Regions from separate parts of the Pseudoalteromonas sp. ND6B genome, predicted to be linked through region 3. Evidence: predicted binding sites of a transcription regulator. Region 3 holds the regulator's gene; each other region holds the start of a gene.

Region 1 (6,386 bases), on a different contig from region 3:
GAACAAAAAGAGTTGTTGCTCACGCAGCAAAAAAGCGCAAAAAACTTGCTTAATATTCTTAACGATATTTTAGATTTTTCTAAAATTGAAGCAAATGCCATGGAGCTAAATAGTAGACCCACGCAGCTAGCTCCATTTATCGAAAATATACGCTCTTTATTTACGCCGATTGTTAGTACTAAAGAGGTGGAATTTAGCATAATTCAAACCACAAATTTACCACTGTACATTAGTGTTGATGAATTACGCTTAAATCAGGTGATTATTAATTTACTCTCTAATGCGTATAAATTTACAGAGCAAGGCTTTGTGCGATTATCGTTCGATTATAACGATAATAAACTTCAGGTTAGCGTTGAAGATAGCGGTATTGGTATTGCAAAGGCACAGCAATCATTATTATTTAGTGAGTTTACCCAGGCAGATGTGGGCGTTGCTCGTAAGTATGGCGGAACAGGTCTGGGGCTGGCTATTTCTCAAAAGCTAATAAAAATGATGGACGGTGAAATTCATTTACACAGTGAAGAGGGTAAAGGTAGTACGTTCACCTTTAGTATTAGTGCGCCAGAATCAGCAGACGCTCCCTCAAAGTTACCTAAAAAAACAGCTTCGCAGCCAAACCTTTTGGATAAACGCATACTGTTGGTAGAGGATAATGCGATTAACCGACAGGTGATTGCAAAAATGCTTGAGCTTACTAAAGTGAGTTTAACAATGGCTGAAGATGGCTTAAAGGCGCTTGAAGTATTGAAGAGTCAGTCGTTTGATTTGATTTTAATGGATTGCCAAATGCCCAACATGGATGGCTATGAATGCACTCGCGCGATTAGAGCCACTGAAATTAAAACCGGCTTACGAGTACCTATAGTGGCGATCACTGCAAATGCTTATGAGGAAGATAAGCAGCGCTGTTTAATTGTTGGTATGGATGACTTTATAGCCAAACCCATTAATAGCGATGATTTATATACAGTGATTGGTAATATACTCAGTTGAGCAGCAGCTGAAGAGCACAAAGCATAGTTCAGGGTTAGTATGCTAAGTGGCCGAGGCGTGCTCGGCGACTCATATTATACTTTTTTGGTCAGCCACATACCGCCAAGTACGGAAGCAAAAAATAACCAAAACTCTGTTTTAAGTGATACCAGTTGTACAAGCCCGGGGCCCGGGCACACGCCGCTTAAGCCCCAACCTAAACCAAATAAAATAGAGCCAGTAATTAACCGCGTATCGACCTTTTTTAAATCGCTAAGGCTTAGTTTGTCGTTAAACACCGGCGTGCCTTTTTTAGTGAGCCAAAACCATGCGCCCATCATAATGGTCATTGCAACAGCCATAACAATAATTAAGCTACCGTCCCATTGCTGATTAAAAGTGAGAAAGTTAAGCACTTTATCTGGGTTGGTCATGCCACTAATAATTAGTCCCAAACCAAATACAAACCCTAAAATAAGCGTAATAATTGCGTGCATGATTTACCCTACTAAATTAGCGGTGATAATGGCGATTGCCATAAACGTACAGGTTGATACCCATGAACGAGCCGAAAAGCGAGACATACCACATACGCCGTGACCACTGGTGCAGCCATTCGCTAATGTGGTTCCCGCACCGACTAAAAGCCCTGCAATAATAATCATCCAAGGGGATAAGCTTAATTCACCTACTAACAGCTCAGGGGCAAATATTTGTATAAATACACCTGCTAGCAATAACCCCATCACAAAACACAGTTTCCAACGAGAAGCTGCTGCCAGTGGATTAAAGATTGATTTTATAAGCCCTGAAATTCCCGCTACTTTACCAAATAAAACCAGTAATAACGCGCAGGCTAGACCAATTAAACCACCGCCAATAGCCCCAGATAGTGGTGTGAATTCGGTTGTCATCGTTTAAATTCTCCAAGCAAGGGATACACCCAATCCTGATTGTTCCATTGAAATTGATAGTTGTTGATTAGGCGCTAAGTAGTTTGCACCTGTTACATTTTTAGAAGGTGAATAAAAAGCCATTGCGTTAAATTGCACCGCGTCACTAAGTGCATGACTAATGCCTGCTGTAAAATGCCACTCTTGCACACCGGGCGCTAAAATATTAAATAAAATGTCAGATGATGAAATGGGTTGCTCAGTATAAGAAGCACCAAACCTAATTTTTTGTTGCTCAGTGCGTTGCCATTGATAACCCAGTTTATAAATACTCATATCGTGCCAACCAAAGCCTGCTCCGGCTTCAGCCCCTAGTGGCGCTGACATTAAATTAGTAATAGGGTTGGCGATACTTTTTACTTCACTGTAATTTATTTTTTGCCAATCAAACACCACTTGGTGCGATGGTAAAAACTGCCAAGCGGTACCGAGCTGAATAGAGTTTGGTAAATCAAACCCGCCTTGCTCTGCAAACAGGCCGCTGTAACGGTCAAATTCATCCATAGACACTGATGAACGGTAACTGGCGCCCCAGCTAAATGACGAGTTAATAATGTGGCTGATCCCAAGTTGCATTCCAATGCCTGTGCTGGTATCAACGCCATTATTAGACAGCGCCTCTGGCTTTTGCGAAAAGGCGGCAAAATTTGCCAAACCTTGTGCTTCAAATTGTTGCACTACATAAATAGCAGATACACCTAGGCGTATTTGTTCATTTAATTGATAGCTCATGGTTGGGCTGACAAATAACTGTTTTAAGTCAACACCGGTGGTGCCGCCATAAAATGTGCCTTGAGGGGCAGAATCAGCCACATATTCTGTGTTCATTCCGCCGTTACCGTAAACTAATAGGCCAATATTAATGCGCTCATTTAGTTGATGGCCAATAGCAAATTCGGGAATTGCAAATAAGCTGTTATCACTTTTTTGGTGGTTGCGTCCAAATACAGTGCATTGGGAAAGTATTCATCTACCTTTGCAGCGGTGTAGTTACGCTCAGGAGCAAATAATTCTATACCTACCGACATTTGCGTGCCATTAGCTGAAAAAGTAGCCGGGTTATTTGCACCCGACATTAATTCTTCTGATAACGCTACACCAGCACCTGCCATGCCTTTGTGAGTCATACCGTAGCCATGGGTAAAATAGCCATTCGTTGCAAATACATTAAATGTGCTTAATGCAGAGGTGAAAACAAGGCCTGAGAGTAACTGTTTTTTCATTTAAATTGAGACTAAGTAGAGAAAGTTGGCGAACAATAGCTAACTTTTTATATTCCAAAAAAGAACTTTAAAAGATTATATATACTAAAAAAGCATATTGTTTGTGGATGAGGAACAGGTAAATGAAAGGGCTTACAAAGGAGGGTTAAATACGCTGGAGTAAAACAGCATTATTAAGCGCTATTTTACTCCAGCCAAGTGATTACATTGACTCTAATTTCATGCCGCGTGTTTCTTTAATGTATTTAACCACAAAGAACACACTAATAAACGCTGAGAGAGTGTAAAAGCCATAGGCGCCTGCTAAACCAATACTACCTAGCATGATAGGGAAGGTCATAGTAATAGCAAAGTTAGCTATCCACTGCGCACTAGCAGCAACTGCAAGCGCTGCACCACGGATGCGGTTATTAAACATTTCACCAAGCAGTACCCACACAATTGGGCCCCAGCTTAAGCCAAAAAATACCACAAACAGGTTAGCCATTATTAATGCAAAGGTACCCATATTTTCGCTAAGTGCTAACTTGCCCGCTTCATCAAGTCCAGCGCTACCAAAGGTGTAGGTAAGTGCACTTAAACTAATAAACATACCTATGCTACCTACCAATAATAGTGGCTTACGACCTACTTTATCGACTAAAGCAATAGCTATAAAGGTCGATAAAATATTAGTGGTACCCGCAAGCACGTTTATAAACAGTGATTGTGATTCATCAAAACCAGCGGCTTGCCAAAGTTCTGAACCGTAATAAAATACCACGTTAATACCAACAAATTGTTGGAAAACTGATAAAGCTACACCCACCCAAACAATAGGGTGTACTTTTTTACTGCCATCAATAAATAAGTCGCGAATACTTGGTTTTTTATCACTTTGCAGAGACTGCTTCACGTCACTGATTTGCGCATCAGCATCATCGTTTGAAATTTTATTAAATACAGTTTTAGCGTGTTTAAGCTTGCCTTGTGCGACTAAGTAACGCGGTGACTCAGGAATAAAAAGTACGCCAATCAAAAATAAGCCTGCAGGAACCAGTTCAGCCCAAAACATCCAGCGCCATGCAGCTAAGTCTAACAGTAAAATACCCTCGGCACCGCCTGCGGCATTAGCAATTAGGTAGTTACTTAAAAAGGCAGCAAATAGACCAAGAACTATAGCAAGCTGCTGCAGTGTAGCTAAGCGACCGCGTAAGCTGGCAGGAGCAACTTCTGCTATATAAGCAGGCGCTAAAACAGATGCCGCACCGATACCTAATCCACCAAATAAGCGGTAAAAAATAAACTCAGCTGAGCTATCAGCAATACCAGAGCCAAATGCACTGATAGCAAATATAAGTGCAGTGACAATCATAATAGCGCGACGGCCAAATTTGTCAGCTAATGGGCCAGCAGCTAAAGCACCCAGCGCACAACCAAGTAAAACAGAGGCAACATTAAACCCTGTTGCTACACTGCTTGAGTTAAATGTATTACCTAACGCCGATACAGTGCCGTTTATAACGCCTGAATCAAAACCAAATAAAAAGCCACCAATGGCGGCAACAGCCGATATAAAAATAACGTATAAAAGTGAGCACTTTGCCGCTGCGCTTTGCTCACCTTTAGTTGCATGCTGTGTTGTCATGTTGTTCAATCCTAATTTTTATTATGTGTAATGAAGTTAAAGTACCACTAATAATTTGCGGGCAACCTTAGCACAGAGTAATCACGCTAAAAAAGATATTTCAATAGTAATACGTATGCATAAATAAATTAATTGAGTTGCGCGAGGGTCTGTTTATCTTTTGAGATTGAAGTTTCAGCAGTGTGTTTGGTTTTTAAGCAAAATAGATCTTTTGCCATGTGAATGCCCGTAAATAGGTACTAACGCTTCGTTAATTTTAAACACGCACTGCTTGAAGGGTTCTGCTATCTACACAGGTGAAGATAAGGGCCAGGGTATAAAAAGGGTGCTCGGTTTTAACTTAGTTTATTAGGTAACAAACCTCGCTGAAATTAAAGCGCCCGAGATTGAATCAATTTAAATTCTAAAAGGCTATTAACTCCTAATTGGGTTGCTAAAAGCGCTCAAATAATTATACTGTTTTTATATACAGTATTGGCGGTTTTTATGAGAAAAGAGTTACCAGCAAAATATTATTTGGCACATTTTAAAGAGCTAATAGGCTTTGTGAGCGATAAATGTATGCATTTACTTGAGCAAAAGCACATTACATTTATTAATAAAATAAACACCCTCGACGAGCAAAGCCAATGCATGCTAGCACGTATTTATTCTCGTAAGCCTTATTTAGTGCAAACTCAGTCATTAAATTATGAAGAGATTATTTCGCCTTATCAGTCACTTTTTAATTTAAAAACAGCTGGGTTAATCTGTGAACCCTCACAAGCAGACGCTAAGCAACTGCTTAGTCATCTAACAAAGCCGGCCTTAATTGAGTTGTTATCTCAACAAGAGCAGCCACCATTATTTAAAAAAAGTGCAGCTAAAAGTTGTTTAGTTGAAGTCGCTATTTCATTTTTTGAATCTAAGCCAGAGCGTCTTTCGCATTTGTATAATCAGTATGTGATCAATAATAGAGATGAGTGTTACCAGTATTTTGAATTTTTGTATATTGGCAGGCTCAGTGCCGGTGATGTTAATCATCAAAACCGGTTTGTACTAAGAGATTTAGGGGTAACTCCTGTTAGGCAAGGACATCATGAAAGTTTGTCTCGCTTTGACTCAATTGAGGAAGCGCAATCTAACTATGTGTTAAACCGTTTTCGGTTAGCCGTTAAAAACGCGAAAGATGACAATGAAAATGAGATGCTAGCAAAACAATTAATAAATGAATTAGCAGTAGGGGTTGTAGCTCGAGAGCTAAAGAATAAGTTATTGGTCATACTTTATAAGCAACTAAAAAAAACTAACCCTGTATTAGCGTTTGATGTACTTAATTCCTGCGAGGATGATGCGCACGCCCTAGAAATTCAAATAAGAGAGCAATACCGTTTAGGTAATAAAGAATGGGTAAAGGCGCAACTTGAGAAAATTATAGAAAATCCGCTCACCGATGAGTTACTGTACTTTGCGGATGACTTTTTAATGCGCAAATTTAACAAGCAAACACGCTCACGGCTTAGTGAAATGTTAGCCAGTACACGCTGTATTATAGAAGTTGATGAACTTTACCGTGGCGATGTTGAGTTAGGTGTAAGTGATCACTACACTCGTCAAGGCAAGCAGGTT
Region 2 (6,386 bases), on a different contig from region 3:
CTGCTATTAGTTTTTTTAATCTGAAAATATAAATTTTCTAGTTTGAACAAATTCTGCCGCTTCGGTATTATTCTCCCATACCGAGCTAGCGCATTAAATGAAAGCTATTTCATTGAATCCAGTTCTTCGTAATATGATTTATTTCGTATTACTTTTTTACTTCTTGGGGTATGACCTCAATAAGTAAAACGTAGTTCCCTAGATTACTTCCTTAAACTTGTTGTTTGCCCGCATTATTTGCGGGCTTTTTTTTGCCCGCAATTTGTCAAATCAGCTACACTCGGCCTCAGTAACGTTACAGCAGGCGCACAATAGCCTGATATGTCTTAACGCTCAGTGAATTATTGGCAAAGTAAAATACGTCTAAATTTAGCTTTTGCTCATACTAAAAAGCCACTGTCGTTAAAATGACAGTGGCTTTAGAAAGAGTCTAGTTATTCTGGTTATTTAATCTTTTTTAGGTAACAAGCCAAAATGGTGGTACGCATTATCAGAGACAATTCGCCCTCGCGGCGTACGCTGAATAAATCCTTGTTGAATTAAAAAGGGTTCAATCACATCTTCTATGGTTTCTTTCTCTTCGCCTATTGCCGCGGCTAAGTTGTCAAGGCCAACAGGGCCACCCATAAACTTTTCGATGATGGCGAGTAAATATTTACGATCCATGTAATCAAAACCGCTTTTATCAACGTCAATCATGTCGAGGGCTTGTTGGGCCACCTCAGCATTAACCGTACCGTCTGACTTTACTTGGGTGTAATCGCGCACTCGGCGCAATAAACGATTTGCAATACGTGGCGTACCGCGCGAACGTTTGGCTATTTCGGCCGCGCCATCGTCACACATTTCTAAACTAAGATAATGCGCTGAGCGCCCCACAATATGCGATAAGTCTTCCACAGAGTAAAACTCTAAGCGCTGCACAATACCAAAACGGTCACGCAGTGGAGAAGTTAATGATCCCGCACGGGTAGTTGCACCAATGAGTGTAAATGCGGGTAAATCAAGCTTAATAGAACGCGCAGCAGGGCCTTCACCTATCATAATATCGAGCTGGTAATCTTCCATTGCCGGGTAGAGTATTTCTTCAACTTGCGGGCTCAAACGGTGAATTTCATCAATAAACAGTACATCACCCTCTTCAAGGTTAGTGAGCAATGCGGCTAAATCGCCCGCTTTTTCAAGCACAGGCCCAGACGTGGTTTTAATATTTACGTTTAATTCGTTCGCCACAATATTAGCAAGCGTGGTTTTACCTAAGCCTGGTGGGCCAAATATCAATAAGTGATCCAACGCTTCGCTACGACTGCGCGCAGCTTCAATAAATATTTCCATTTGTTGCTTAACATGCGGCTGACCACGATAGTCGGCCAATAACTTAGGCCTAATAGCACGGTCTATGGTGTCTTCGTTGGTTTTTTCAGCAGCATCTACTAAGCGATCAGCTTCGATCATAATTTACTCACAGCATTGATTTCAAAGATTCTTTAATTAGAACCTCAGTCGACATATCGGGTTTGCTTACTGATTTTACTGCTTTTTGCGCTTGTGGCAATTTATAACCGAGCGCCACTAACGCCGAAACCGCATCATCGGCCGCATTATTGGCTATAGTTGCATCGCTCGCAGGCTCTATTACGGCGCTATCGCTAAATGGGGTAAATAAGTCATTACCCCAATTTTTTAATCTGTCTTTCATTTCGAGCACTAAGCGCTCTGCGGTCTTTTTGCCCACCCCTGGCAATTTAACCAAGGCAGTGGCATCTTCATTATTTACACAACTTACAAACTGCTGCGCCGACATGCCCGACAAAATGGCTAAGCCTAATTTAGGCCCTACTCCATTGGCTTTTAACAGCTCTCTAAATAACGCACGTTCGGTTTTATTATTAAAGCCAAACAATAACTGTGCGTCTTCGCGTACTACAAAATGAGTGTACACAATGGCGTTGTCGCCTACTTTAGGCAAATCGTAAAAACAGGTCATTGGCATTTGTACTTCGTAGCCAACGCCGCTCACTTCTAATAGTATTTCTGGGGGCTGTTTTTCAACTAACACGCCGTTTAAGCGACCTATCATTGTTATTTCCTTAGACGTCCTCTAACGGTTTTGCTTGCGCTACCCGCTAGTTTTATTAAATTTTGTTCAGAGTGGGCATGGCAAATTGCAATTGCAAGCGCATCCGCCGCATCGGCTTGCGGCGTACCTGGCAGTTTAAGTATGTTTTTAACCATATGTTGAACTTGCGATTTATCTGCCCCACCGTTACCCACAACGGCTTGCTTTATTTGCCGTGCTGAGTATTCAAAAACCGGTAAGTCGGCCATAGAGGCACCGACAATCGCAGCACCACGGGCTTGACCTAGCTTTAAAGCAGAATCAGGGTTATGCGCCATAAATACTTTTTCTATAGCAAATGTTTCAGGCGAAAATTGCTCTATAAGTTGCGTAATGCCCTGGTAAATCATTTTAAGTCGGGTGGGAAAGTCATGATCGGCTAATTTAATACAGCCACTGCCTAAGTATGTAAACTTGGCACCTTGATGCGCAACCACACCGTAACCCGTTAAACGCGAGCCCGGATCGATCCCTAAAATTATGGCCAAACAGCACTCTCATTATTGTTATTTATTAATAGTGCTAATAATGCCAGAGCACTGTATAAATTACCAGTACAAAGCAAAAACAAAAATGCCTACTTAAAAAGTAGGCATTTAAACGCTATTTGGCTGGAAAGTTTACGCCAATGCGCGTACTAAGCCTTGGGTATTTTGTTTAAGCGTACGGGCAATCATAAAATAGCCTAATCCTGCTACAAACACGCCGCCAGCAACGGGGCCTATAATCCAAATGTTAGGATGCAGCTTACCCGCTAAATCAAACATTTGCTGCTGAACAATCAATAACGCAATGTCGCTGAAAAATGCAGCCACCAGTCCGGCTAAACCGCCCAGTAATAAAAACTCATACAAGGTGGCATTTTTGATTAATCGGCTTTTAGCACCTAACGTACGCAGTATCACAATTTCTTGCATCCGCTCACCTAAGCTCGCTTGCACCTGCGATATAAGTACCAACGCGCCACACAACACCACTATAGCCAGTACAAAACCAATAGCTAACGACACTTGCTCAATAGTCGATTGAATTTGTTTAACAAAGTTGTCTACATCAATCGCTGTAATAGTGGGATATGCCCGCAATAGCTGGCTAAAGTCGCGCTTTTGCTCAGGCTCAATACGTACTGATGAAATATACGTGGCCGGAAAGCTGCTCAACACATCAGGGCTTAAAATAATGAAAAAGTTAGGTTTAAGCGTAGCCCAATTAACTTTACGTACACTGGTAATTTTAGCGTCGAACGACTGGGCACCAATTAAAAACGTGAGGGTATCGCCCATTTTCACATCAAGGCGCTTCATCATCGACTCTTCAAGTGAGGCCTCAGCTACTGCGTCATCGCCAAACCACTGGCCATCGATAATGTCATTTTGTGAAGGGACTTCGTCAAGCCAAGTTAAGTTAAGCTCGCGGCCAATGCCTGAGCGGGCTTCTTCGTCTTTTTTCTCGTTGTCTTGCAATGACACTTCACGTGCTACTGCTTCGCCATTTACTGCATTCACGCGGCCACGAATCGTTGGGTAAAACTCCGACACTTGAATGCCTTTTTGCGCTAAGTATTCATTTACCGGATCCAGCTCATTTTGCGTAATATTAACCAAAAAGGCATTAGGTGCATCGCTTGGTAACTGAGACTGCCAATCCGAAATAATGTCGTTTTTTAGCACAATTAAAAACAACAGTAATTTAATCGCTAGCGAAAAACTGATTAGCTGCACCGCGTTAACGTTGGCACGTTTTTGAATAGACGCAATAGCCAACGACCAGCTGTTACCTGGCTTTAAGCCAAGCTTGCGACCCCCGCCAAATATCAATTTAGAAATTAAAAACAACACTAAAATAAGCGCAAGCGTTGAGGCAAATAAAATAAGGGTAATTTTAATATTGTTACTAAATAACCACATTAATAAAAATACCGTTAAGGCGCTAAGTCCTAAATGGATTTTACTTACCGCAAGGCGATCGCCTAAATTACGGCGAAGCACTCTAAGTGGTGGAATATCAAATAAATCTAACAATGGCTTAATAGAAAACATAACCGCACAAATAACCCCGGTGCTAATGGCCACTAACCACGGTTTAAACCCTGCCATAGGCAGTTCGGTTCCCATGCTTTTTGCAAGGTAACCAGTTGCAACTTCTTGTAAGCCGTAACCAATAGCAAGGCCAACAACTACCGCCATGGTACACACCATTAATAAGTGCATAAGGTAAATTTTGCGGATTATATCGCGGCTGCCGCCTAAAGTTTTCATCATTGCGACAGGGTCGTATTGGCGCTCACAATAACGTTTAGCTGACACCGCAATGGCTACTGCAGCTAAAATAATGCCCAGTAAACCTGCTAACAATAAAAAGCTTTCGGCTCTGTTTAAACTGTTTGAAATAGGAGACTGGCGGTCTTTTACACCATACCAGTTTTGGTTTTCTTTGAGTTGCGGCTTTAACCAATCGTAAAAACTATTGATGTCGTTTTCATCACCTGCATATAACTGGCGGTAAAATACACGACTGCCTGGCTGTATTACTTCGGTTTTTGCCACATCATCTATGTTTATGAGCACCCTACGGCTACTAGAGAACACATTAAATGGCGCATCGGGTTCTTCTACAATCACCTTTTCAACATTAAATAACGCGGCACCTAATTCAACTTGGTCGCCTACGTTTATGTTTAAGCTATAAAAAACTGACTCACTTAACCATACGTTACCAGGGCTTGGCGCACCGGGTGCAACCTCAGTTTGAGCATTCAAACCCGACTTAACTTTCAATTGGCCTTTAAGCGGGTAACTGTTTGATGCCGCCTTTACCGAGCTAAACTGCATTTGATCGTTTGCAAACAGCATAGTGTCAAAGTACACCATTTGTGCAGTTTGTAAGTTTTGTTGTTCTGCTTTGGTTATAAAGGCGGTATCTATGGCGTGGTTGCTGGCAAGAACACGATCTGCTGCTATAAATGCACTGCTTTTTTGCGCAATACTTTCTGCAATTCGCTCAGTTACCATAGATAAAGTAAGCACGGTTAATACCGCCAGTGCAATGGCAGCACTTATTACGGTTAGTTCACCACGGCGAAACTCACGAGAAAATAGTTTAAGCGCTAATTTAGCCCACATTTGCCATTTCCTCTGTTGAATTTTTTACCAGCTCCCCCGCCTCTATTTGAATAATGCGTTCACATTTTTGCGCTAAGGCTTCATCGTGAGTGACTAAAATGAGGGTTGTACCGTTTTGCTTATTTAAATCAAATAATAACGACTCAATCATATGGCCATTTTTGCTATCTAAGTTAGCTGATGGCTCATCGGCAAACAATATTTTTGGTGAACCAACAAATGCACGGGCAATCGCAACACGTTGTTGCTCACCACCAGATAACTGCGACGGGTAATGATCAACCCGATGGCTTAAGCCTACTTTTTCAAGCAAAGCGAGCGCTTGTTCTTTGGCGTCTTCTTTACCTGCAAGCTCTGCCGGTAGCATCACGTTTTCAAGTGCAGTTAAACTTTGTACCAACATAAAAGACTGAAACACAAAGCCAACTTTTGCAGCTCTGAGTGCGGCCCGCGCTTCTTCGTCTAATTCGTGCAGCGGCTCCCCATCTAACATTACTTCGCCGCTGCTTGCCGTATCAAGCCCTGCTAATAAACTTAATAAAGTGGATTTACCTGAGCCCGACGTGCCAACAACAGCAACAGACTCACCGTGCTTGACATTAAAGCTGATGTCGCTGAGGATGGACAACTCACCTTCAAGGGTAGATACAACTTTAGACAAACCATTTACTTGAATTATATTTAATTGAGAAAGCGCTGACATATGACTCATTCAATCCTACGTTTTGTATTTATTTTATTTTTAGTTATTAACCCGCTTACTGCGGCAGCTAACAACACGATTTTAATACTTGGTGACAGTTTAAGCGCAGCCTATGGCTTAAAACAAGAACAAGGCTGGGTGCAATTGTTACAAGATAAATACGATGCCGAGCAACGTAATATCAATTTAGTTAATGCCAGTATTAGCGGTGAAACCACTGGTGGCGCCCTGCGCAGACTTGATGCATTGCTTGAGCAATATCAACCAACTCATGTGCTCATAGAGCTTGGCGCTAATGACGGTCTACGCGGTTTTCCAGTTACTAAAATGCAAGACAACTTGACCGCTCTAATTGAAAAAAGCCAAGCAATAGATGCACAAACCGCGCTAATGGAAATTTATATTCCACCTAACTATGGCCCACGTTACAGTAAAATGTTCA
Region 3 (6,386 bases):
ACTCCAGCTCTTCACCTGCCTTTAACGGTTGCTGATCAAAGCAAAAACACGCTATTTTGTGTAAATACTTGGCCGCTTTTCCTGGTGCTACCGACGGTATAGCCTGCATTACTTTATCTTCATTACTGTTATTTTTAGCGCTAAACTTAACTTCACGCATAGCCCCAGGCTTTACATCTACACTGTACTCTTTAGATTTAACTTCAAAAGGCGCACCACTTTGCGCATGCGTAGTGAAACTAACGCTGACTTCTCTATTTTCAGTGACCAAGGTACTTTGCTGTGCCTGCTCTAACGAGGGCTTACCATTAAGCCCCGTTATATCGCAAAACACGTCATACAAAGGGACCATGGCAAATGCAAATGCAAACATTGCAATGCAAATCACCACCAGCTTTTTTAATAACGGCAAGTGAGTCATTATTTAATGTCCGGCGGCGTTGAGAACGTATGATAAGGCGCAGGTGAATCAACTTCCCATTCAAGCCCCTCAGCTCCATCCCAAACTTTTGCAGGCACTTTGTCGCCCCCTTTTGCACATTTATACACAACCACCACAAATAATAATTGCGATAAACCAAAGGCAAACCCACCTATACTAATAATGGCGTTAAAATCAGCAAACTGTAGCGCATAATCTGGAATACGGCGTGGCATACCGGCTAACCCCACAAAATGCATTGGGAAAAACAGCACATTTACACTTATTAACGACAACCAAAAATGCCATTTTGCTAAGGTAATATTGAACATGTTTCCGGTCCATTTTGGCAGCCAATAATAAGCCCCCGCCATAATAGAAAACACCGCGCCCGTTACGAGTACATAATGAAAGTGTGCAACCACAAAATAGGTATCATGATATTGGAAATCGGCAGGTGTAATCGCTAGCATCAACCCCGAAAAACCACCTAAAGTAAACAACACAATAAATGCGATACTAAACAGCATTGGCACTTCAAAGCTAATAGACCCGCGCCACATAGTCGCTACCCAGTTAAATACTTTTACGCCGGTAGGTACCGATATCAGCATAGTCGCGTACATAAAAAACAACTCACCCGCCACGGGCATACCAGTGGTAAACATATGATGCGCCCACACAATAAAGCTCAACAAGGCAATGGAGGAGGTGGCATACACCATAGAGGCATAACCAAATAGTTTTTTACGTGAAAAGGTGGGAACAATCGTAGAAATAATGCCAAAGGCAGGCAAAATCATAATATAAACTTCAGGGTGACCAAAAAACCAAAAAATATGTTGGAACATCACCGGATCGCCACCACCAGCGGCATCAAAGAAACTGGTCGCGAAGTATTTATCGGTGAGCACCATAGTAACTGCACCAGCAAGTACCGGCATAACTGCAATAAGTAAAAACGCCGTGATCAACCATGTCCACACAAATAACGGCAGCTTCATCCACGTCATACCCGGAGCACGCATATTTACTATGGTGACCACCACATTAATGGCCCCCATAATCGAACTAATACCCATAATATGCACAGCAAATACAAACATTGCTGTGTTGTCGTTACTATAAGTGGTGGAAAGCGGCGCGTAAAAGGTCCAACCAAATGCAGGGCCACCACCAGGCATAAATAATGAAGCTAATAGGATTAAAAACGCAAACGGTAAAATCCAAAAGCTCCAGTTATTCATTCTCGGTAAGGCCATATCTGGCGCACCAATCATTAGCGGGATCATCCAGTTTGCCAAGCCGGTAAAGGCTGGCATAACCGCACCAAACACCATTATTAAACCATGCACTGTGGTCATTTGATTAAAAAAGTGAGGATCAACCAGTTGTAGGCCCGGCTGAAATAACTCAGCTCGAATAACCATCGCCATTGCCCCACCAATTAAAAACATGGTGAGTGAAAAAATTAAATATAAGCTACCTATATCTTTATGGTTGGTTGTAAATAACCAGCGCTTAAAGCCTGTGGCAGGTTGATGGGCATGATGAGCCTCATTGGTATTAGGTTGTTCTGCAATGCTACTCATTATTTAGCCTCCCCATCAGCATCCAGTGCCGCTTGTATCTCGCTCGGTTGAATTACATCACCAGTGTCATTACCCCACGCGTTGCGTTTATAGGTAATAACAGCTGCTATTTGCTTGATTGATAATTGCTTTGCGAAAGACTGCATAGCCGTACCTGGTTTACCGTGGAGCAAAATATCTATATGCCCTTTGATATCACCTATGACTATTGGGCTGCCTTTAAGAGCCGGAAAAACACCCGGCAAGCCTAATCCTGTTGGCTGATGGCACGCCGCGCAGCTCGCCATATAAACCTGCTCACCAAGCGCCATCAGCTCTTCTTTTGGTACAACTTGGTCTAATAACGCAGCGTCTGCTGCAGCTGCTTTTTGCTTGGCTTGTTTAGCCTCTGCTAACCACGTTTTGAAGTCTTCTTCAGTTTTAGCTTCTACCACAACAGGCATAAAACCATGATCTTTACCGCAAAGCTCTGCACACTGCCCACGGTAAGTACCAACCTCATTAATATTGGTCCATGTTTCATTAATAAACCCAGGGTTTGCATCTTTTTTAACGGCAAAGTCAGGCACCCACCATGAGTGAATAACATCATCTGAAGTCATTAAAAAACGTACTTTTTGATTAATTGGTAGTACCAGCGGTTTATCGACCTCGAGTAAATAATTCGGGTTTTTATCAGCAAGGTTGGTTATTTCATTTTGAGGTGTAGCTAGCATGGAATAAAACTCAACGTCCTCCCCCATATACTCGTAATGCCACTTCCACTGTGAGCCTGTAATTTTAATGGTGAGATCAGCTTTGCTGGCATCCTCCATGGCAATTAAGGTTTTAGTCGCAGGAATGGCCATAACAATTAATATGACAAAAGGGATCGCAGTCCACAGTATTTCTACTTTGGTGCTTTCATGGAATTGGGCAGGGACAGCCCCTTTAGATTTGCGATGATGAATGAGTGCCCAAAACATAATGGCAAACACGATCACCCCAATCACACAACATATTAAAAAAATAGTCATGTGCAGTTGGTATACATTATTACTTATATCGGTTACGCCTTTACGCATATTATATTGGCTATTAGCAAGCACATTCTGCGAAAAAACAAACAATATAAGCCACAAGGAAGAACTCAGCTTACCCATGTGACGGCTCCTTTGATGCTATTGCTGACGCAAAGCGAAGAGGCATACGGCTTAAACGCCTATTCGTTATTTTTATTTTTTATAAGGGTGCTGGATTTAGTAAATGTGTGTTCTCAAAACGACTAAGCTGTGAGTTATTTTTATTCCAGCTCTTTAATAACTAGTTAAAAAATAAACAATAAGCAAGGTGAGTATGAAAAATAAACAAGGTGTATTTTTTAAAATGCGCAGCTAAAAAAATAGCAACTAGTCAGGCAATTAATCTAAGAGTCAGGTTTAGTAAGGGGTGTATTGAAATTACAGGATAGAAATATAAAAAATTGTTAACTTAAAAAAGCAGAGTAAATTTGTTTATTTATAAAGTATTTAGTGATTTTATTTATGATAGGAGAAGCACTTAACAACATATAGTCATACATTTGATAAGTTAGACATTGTGCTGCTAACAAACCCAGCGCCTAATCACTATTAAGCGCTAAATTATGCTTTAATACTACATCCAGTCAGCGTTACGAATAACACCTACCGCTAAGCCTTCAATATTGAACGACTCATTTTCTAAATCGACCTCAATAGCTGAAAACTCATCATTTTCAGCATGTAAGAGTACTTTTCTGCCCGCTTTTTCTAAACGCTTCACGGTTACATCGTCGTCAACACGGGCAACAATAACTTGTCCATTTTCGGCAACTTGGGTTTTATGCACAGCAAGTAAATCACCATCCATAATACCAATGTCTTTCATACTCATACCGTTAACACGCAATAAAAAATCGGCCGCAGGTTTAAACATTAAAGGGTCAATTTTACAGTGGCTTTCTACATGCTGTTGCGCCAATATAGGCTCACCGGCAGCCACCCTGCCAATTAAAGGTAAGCCTAACTGCTCTGGCTCCTCTTCTTCAACAAGCTGAATGCCCCGACTCGCGCCTGGCTTCATTTTAATCACACCTTTTTTGGCCAGTGCTTTTAAGTGTTCTTCTGCAGCATTCGCACTTTTAAAACCCAGTGTTTGTGCAATTTCGGCACGTGTAGGAGGCATACCAGTGTCTTTAATAAACACTTTAATGAGTTCGAGTATTTGCGCTTGGCGTTTCGTTAATGGTCGCATACAACTGGTTTTCCATACAGTACAATTAACTGTGAGTATATACAGTTATTTAAAAATCGCAAATATAAATTAATGCCTTATATGCCGTTATCATCAAACAATAACCTACTTTAAAAGCAGGGTGATAAATGTAATTATTAGCAACGCATTATCATATTAATAAATTTTAATTCTCAATTACTTATCCAAGGAGCTAGCATGAGTATTTGGCATCAACCGATTACATTAGAGTTTTGTAAGCAATTAGATCAAGGTATTACAGGCCAAGGGACACTCATGAAAACCATGGGAATAGAAATCAGTGAAATTGGTGATGACTACTTAGTGGCAACTATGCCGGCAATTCCAGAGCATCATAACCCTATGGGTATCGTTCATGGTGGTGCAAATGTGGTGCTTGCTGAAACAGTAGCAAGTTATGCCGCTAATTTTGTGGTTGATTTCAATCGGTTTTATTGTGTTGGCCAAGAGATCAGTGCAAGTCATTTAAAGGCATCACGCAATGGCACATTAACGGCCACAGCGAGAGCTTATCATATCGGCAAGCGCAGCTCGGTTTGGGATATTAAAATAACCAATAGCCGCAATGAGCTTTGCTGCGTATCACGTATGACCGCAGCCGTAGTAGAGCGAAAAGGCTAGTAAGTCAATTAACCAAGGTTGAAATTAAATTACTTTTCGAAAGGGTAAATAGTAATTTCTACGCCTGCACCAATTGCAGATATACGTAACAAGGTATCTGCATGTAAGGCTTGGTTAAAGCATTTTGGCGAAGTGCCAGACTCAAACCCAATATCGAAAGTTCTGCGTGAACAACTCAACCATTGCTTTAATGCATTGCGTGAACACGACTCGATTAACTCACACAAGTGATTAATCGCTTTATCTGGCGTGGTTATTTCACCTGCAACCTCAATGCGAGCAAGTTGACGGTATTCGTCTTTATCATAATGTAAAATAGTTGCGACCTTTTTTAAATCAGCAACTAATACGCTAATATCTTGCTTTGACTCAAGCTCTAGATCTACATTTAAAAATTGAATTTCCGACATTATCTCGTTTTTACCCTCTATTAATCTCATTGCAAACTTTAACGCAGTTTTACCGTTATACCAAATCAACAACGCAGGAATCACTGCATTAACGCGTTTTTAGCGTTAGCCTCTGAATATTGCCCACTATTTACTCCTAAAAAACGCCCTACACAAAATACGCAAATTAAAATTAAAGCATGCCGGCGGCAGTTTACTTTTTTATTCTAGGCCTTAAACTAGCCGCTCCTGTAGTTCACGTATGTGATGGATATGATTCGGTTTATTTTAGCTTTGTTGGCTTGCTGTGCTTGTTTTTCAGCAATGGGCGAACAATTTACGCGGTTTTCGAGTGCCAAAAAGCACTTAATTAATACCCTTCCCGAAAACGCTAAAAGTATTTATTGTGGTTGCGATATAAAAAAACAAGGCAAAAAGTTGGTACCCGACCCTACCCATTGTGGCTACGTGCCTCGCAACACACTAACCCGCTCAGGCAAAGTAAATCAACGTGCCCTGCGAATTGAATGGGAACATATTGTCCCTGCATGGGAATTTGGTCACCAGTTACAATGTTGGCAAGATGGTGGGCGTAAAAACTGCCGCAAAGTTAGCGCTAAGTTTCGCTTGATGGAAGCCGATATAAACAATTTAGCCCCTGCAATTGGTGAAATTAACGCCGATCGCTCAAACTACCGCTTTGGCATGTTAGCCCAAAACGCGACGCAATATGGTCGCTGTGAGGTTAAAGTTAATTTTAAACAACGTGTTGTTGAACCGCCTGTTCATGCACGTAAACGCATTGCCGATGCGTACGCTTACATGCAAAAAACGTATGGTTTAAAAATTTCAGCTAAACAACAAAAGCTATTTAATGCTTGGCAACAACAAGCTTATGCTGCTAACACAAATAGTAAAAAGCTGTAAGTTTAAATTAAAAGCGTGTAACACACGCTTTTAATTAACCTATAACGCTTGGTGTGGTCCAAATATTTCGTAGTGAATGTTTGAGCTTTGCACACCTAAATCAAGTAGCTGGCCTTTTACGTAAGCCATAAATGATGCTGGTCCACACAAATAAAATGCCCC

What was found. Region 3 encodes LexA, which represses DNA repair genes until DNA is damaged. Its sites were predicted from a motif close to TACTGTATNNNNATACAGTA; they were not measured.
Region 1: ND6B_RS06575 (exonuclease domain-containing protein) is a predicted target of LexA. The motif match lies at 5,233-5,252, and genes of this name have one in related genera.
Region 2: ruvC (crossover junction endodeoxyribonuclease RuvC) is a predicted target of LexA. The motif match lies at 2,657-2,676, and genes of this name have one in related genera.

Annotation. Positions count from the first base shown of each region.
Region 1 is NZ_JQFL01000057.1:45,090-51,475, forward strand. Features, by position in the region: gene ND6B_RS06595 (hybrid sensor histidine kinase/response regulator) at 1-996, shown strand, start outside; gene ND6B_RS06590 (DUF6691 family protein) at 1,071-1,472, opposite strand; gene ND6B_RS06585 (YeeE/YedE family protein) at 1,476-1,889, opposite strand; gene ND6B_RS19655 (OmpP1/FadL family transporter) at 1,893-2,894, opposite strand; gene ND6B_RS20400 (hypothetical protein) at 2,801-3,151, opposite strand; gene ND6B_RS06580 (sugar porter family MFS transporter) at 3,354-4,778, opposite strand; gene ND6B_RS06575 (exonuclease domain-containing protein) at 5,265-6,386, shown strand, end outside.
Region 2 is NZ_JQFL01000004.1:2,209-8,594, reverse strand. Features, by position in the region: gene ruvB (Holliday junction branch migration DNA helicase RuvB) at 448-1,455, opposite strand; gene ruvA (Holliday junction branch migration protein RuvA) at 1,463-2,080, opposite strand; gene ruvC (crossover junction endodeoxyribonuclease RuvC) at 2,083-2,607, opposite strand; gene ND6B_RS17030 (ABC transporter permease) at 2,740-5,241, opposite strand; gene ND6B_RS17035 (ABC transporter ATP-binding protein) at 5,231-5,944, opposite strand; gene ND6B_RS17040 (arylesterase) at 5,945-6,386, shown strand, end outside.
Region 3 is NZ_JQFL01000013.1:68,303-74,688, forward strand. Features, by position in the region: gene ND6B_RS15400 (cytochrome c oxidase assembly protein) at 1-421, opposite strand, end outside; gene ctaD (cytochrome c oxidase subunit I) at 421-2,013, opposite strand; gene coxB (cytochrome c oxidase subunit II) at 2,013-3,155, opposite strand; gene lexA (transcriptional repressor LexA) at 3,649-4,266, opposite strand; gene ND6B_RS15380 (PaaI family thioesterase) at 4,465-4,908, shown strand; gene ND6B_RS15375 (hypothetical protein) at 4,938-5,318, opposite strand; gene ND6B_RS15370 (endonuclease) at 5,571-6,224, shown strand; gene hmpA (NO-inducible flavohemoprotein) at 6,264-6,386, opposite strand, start outside.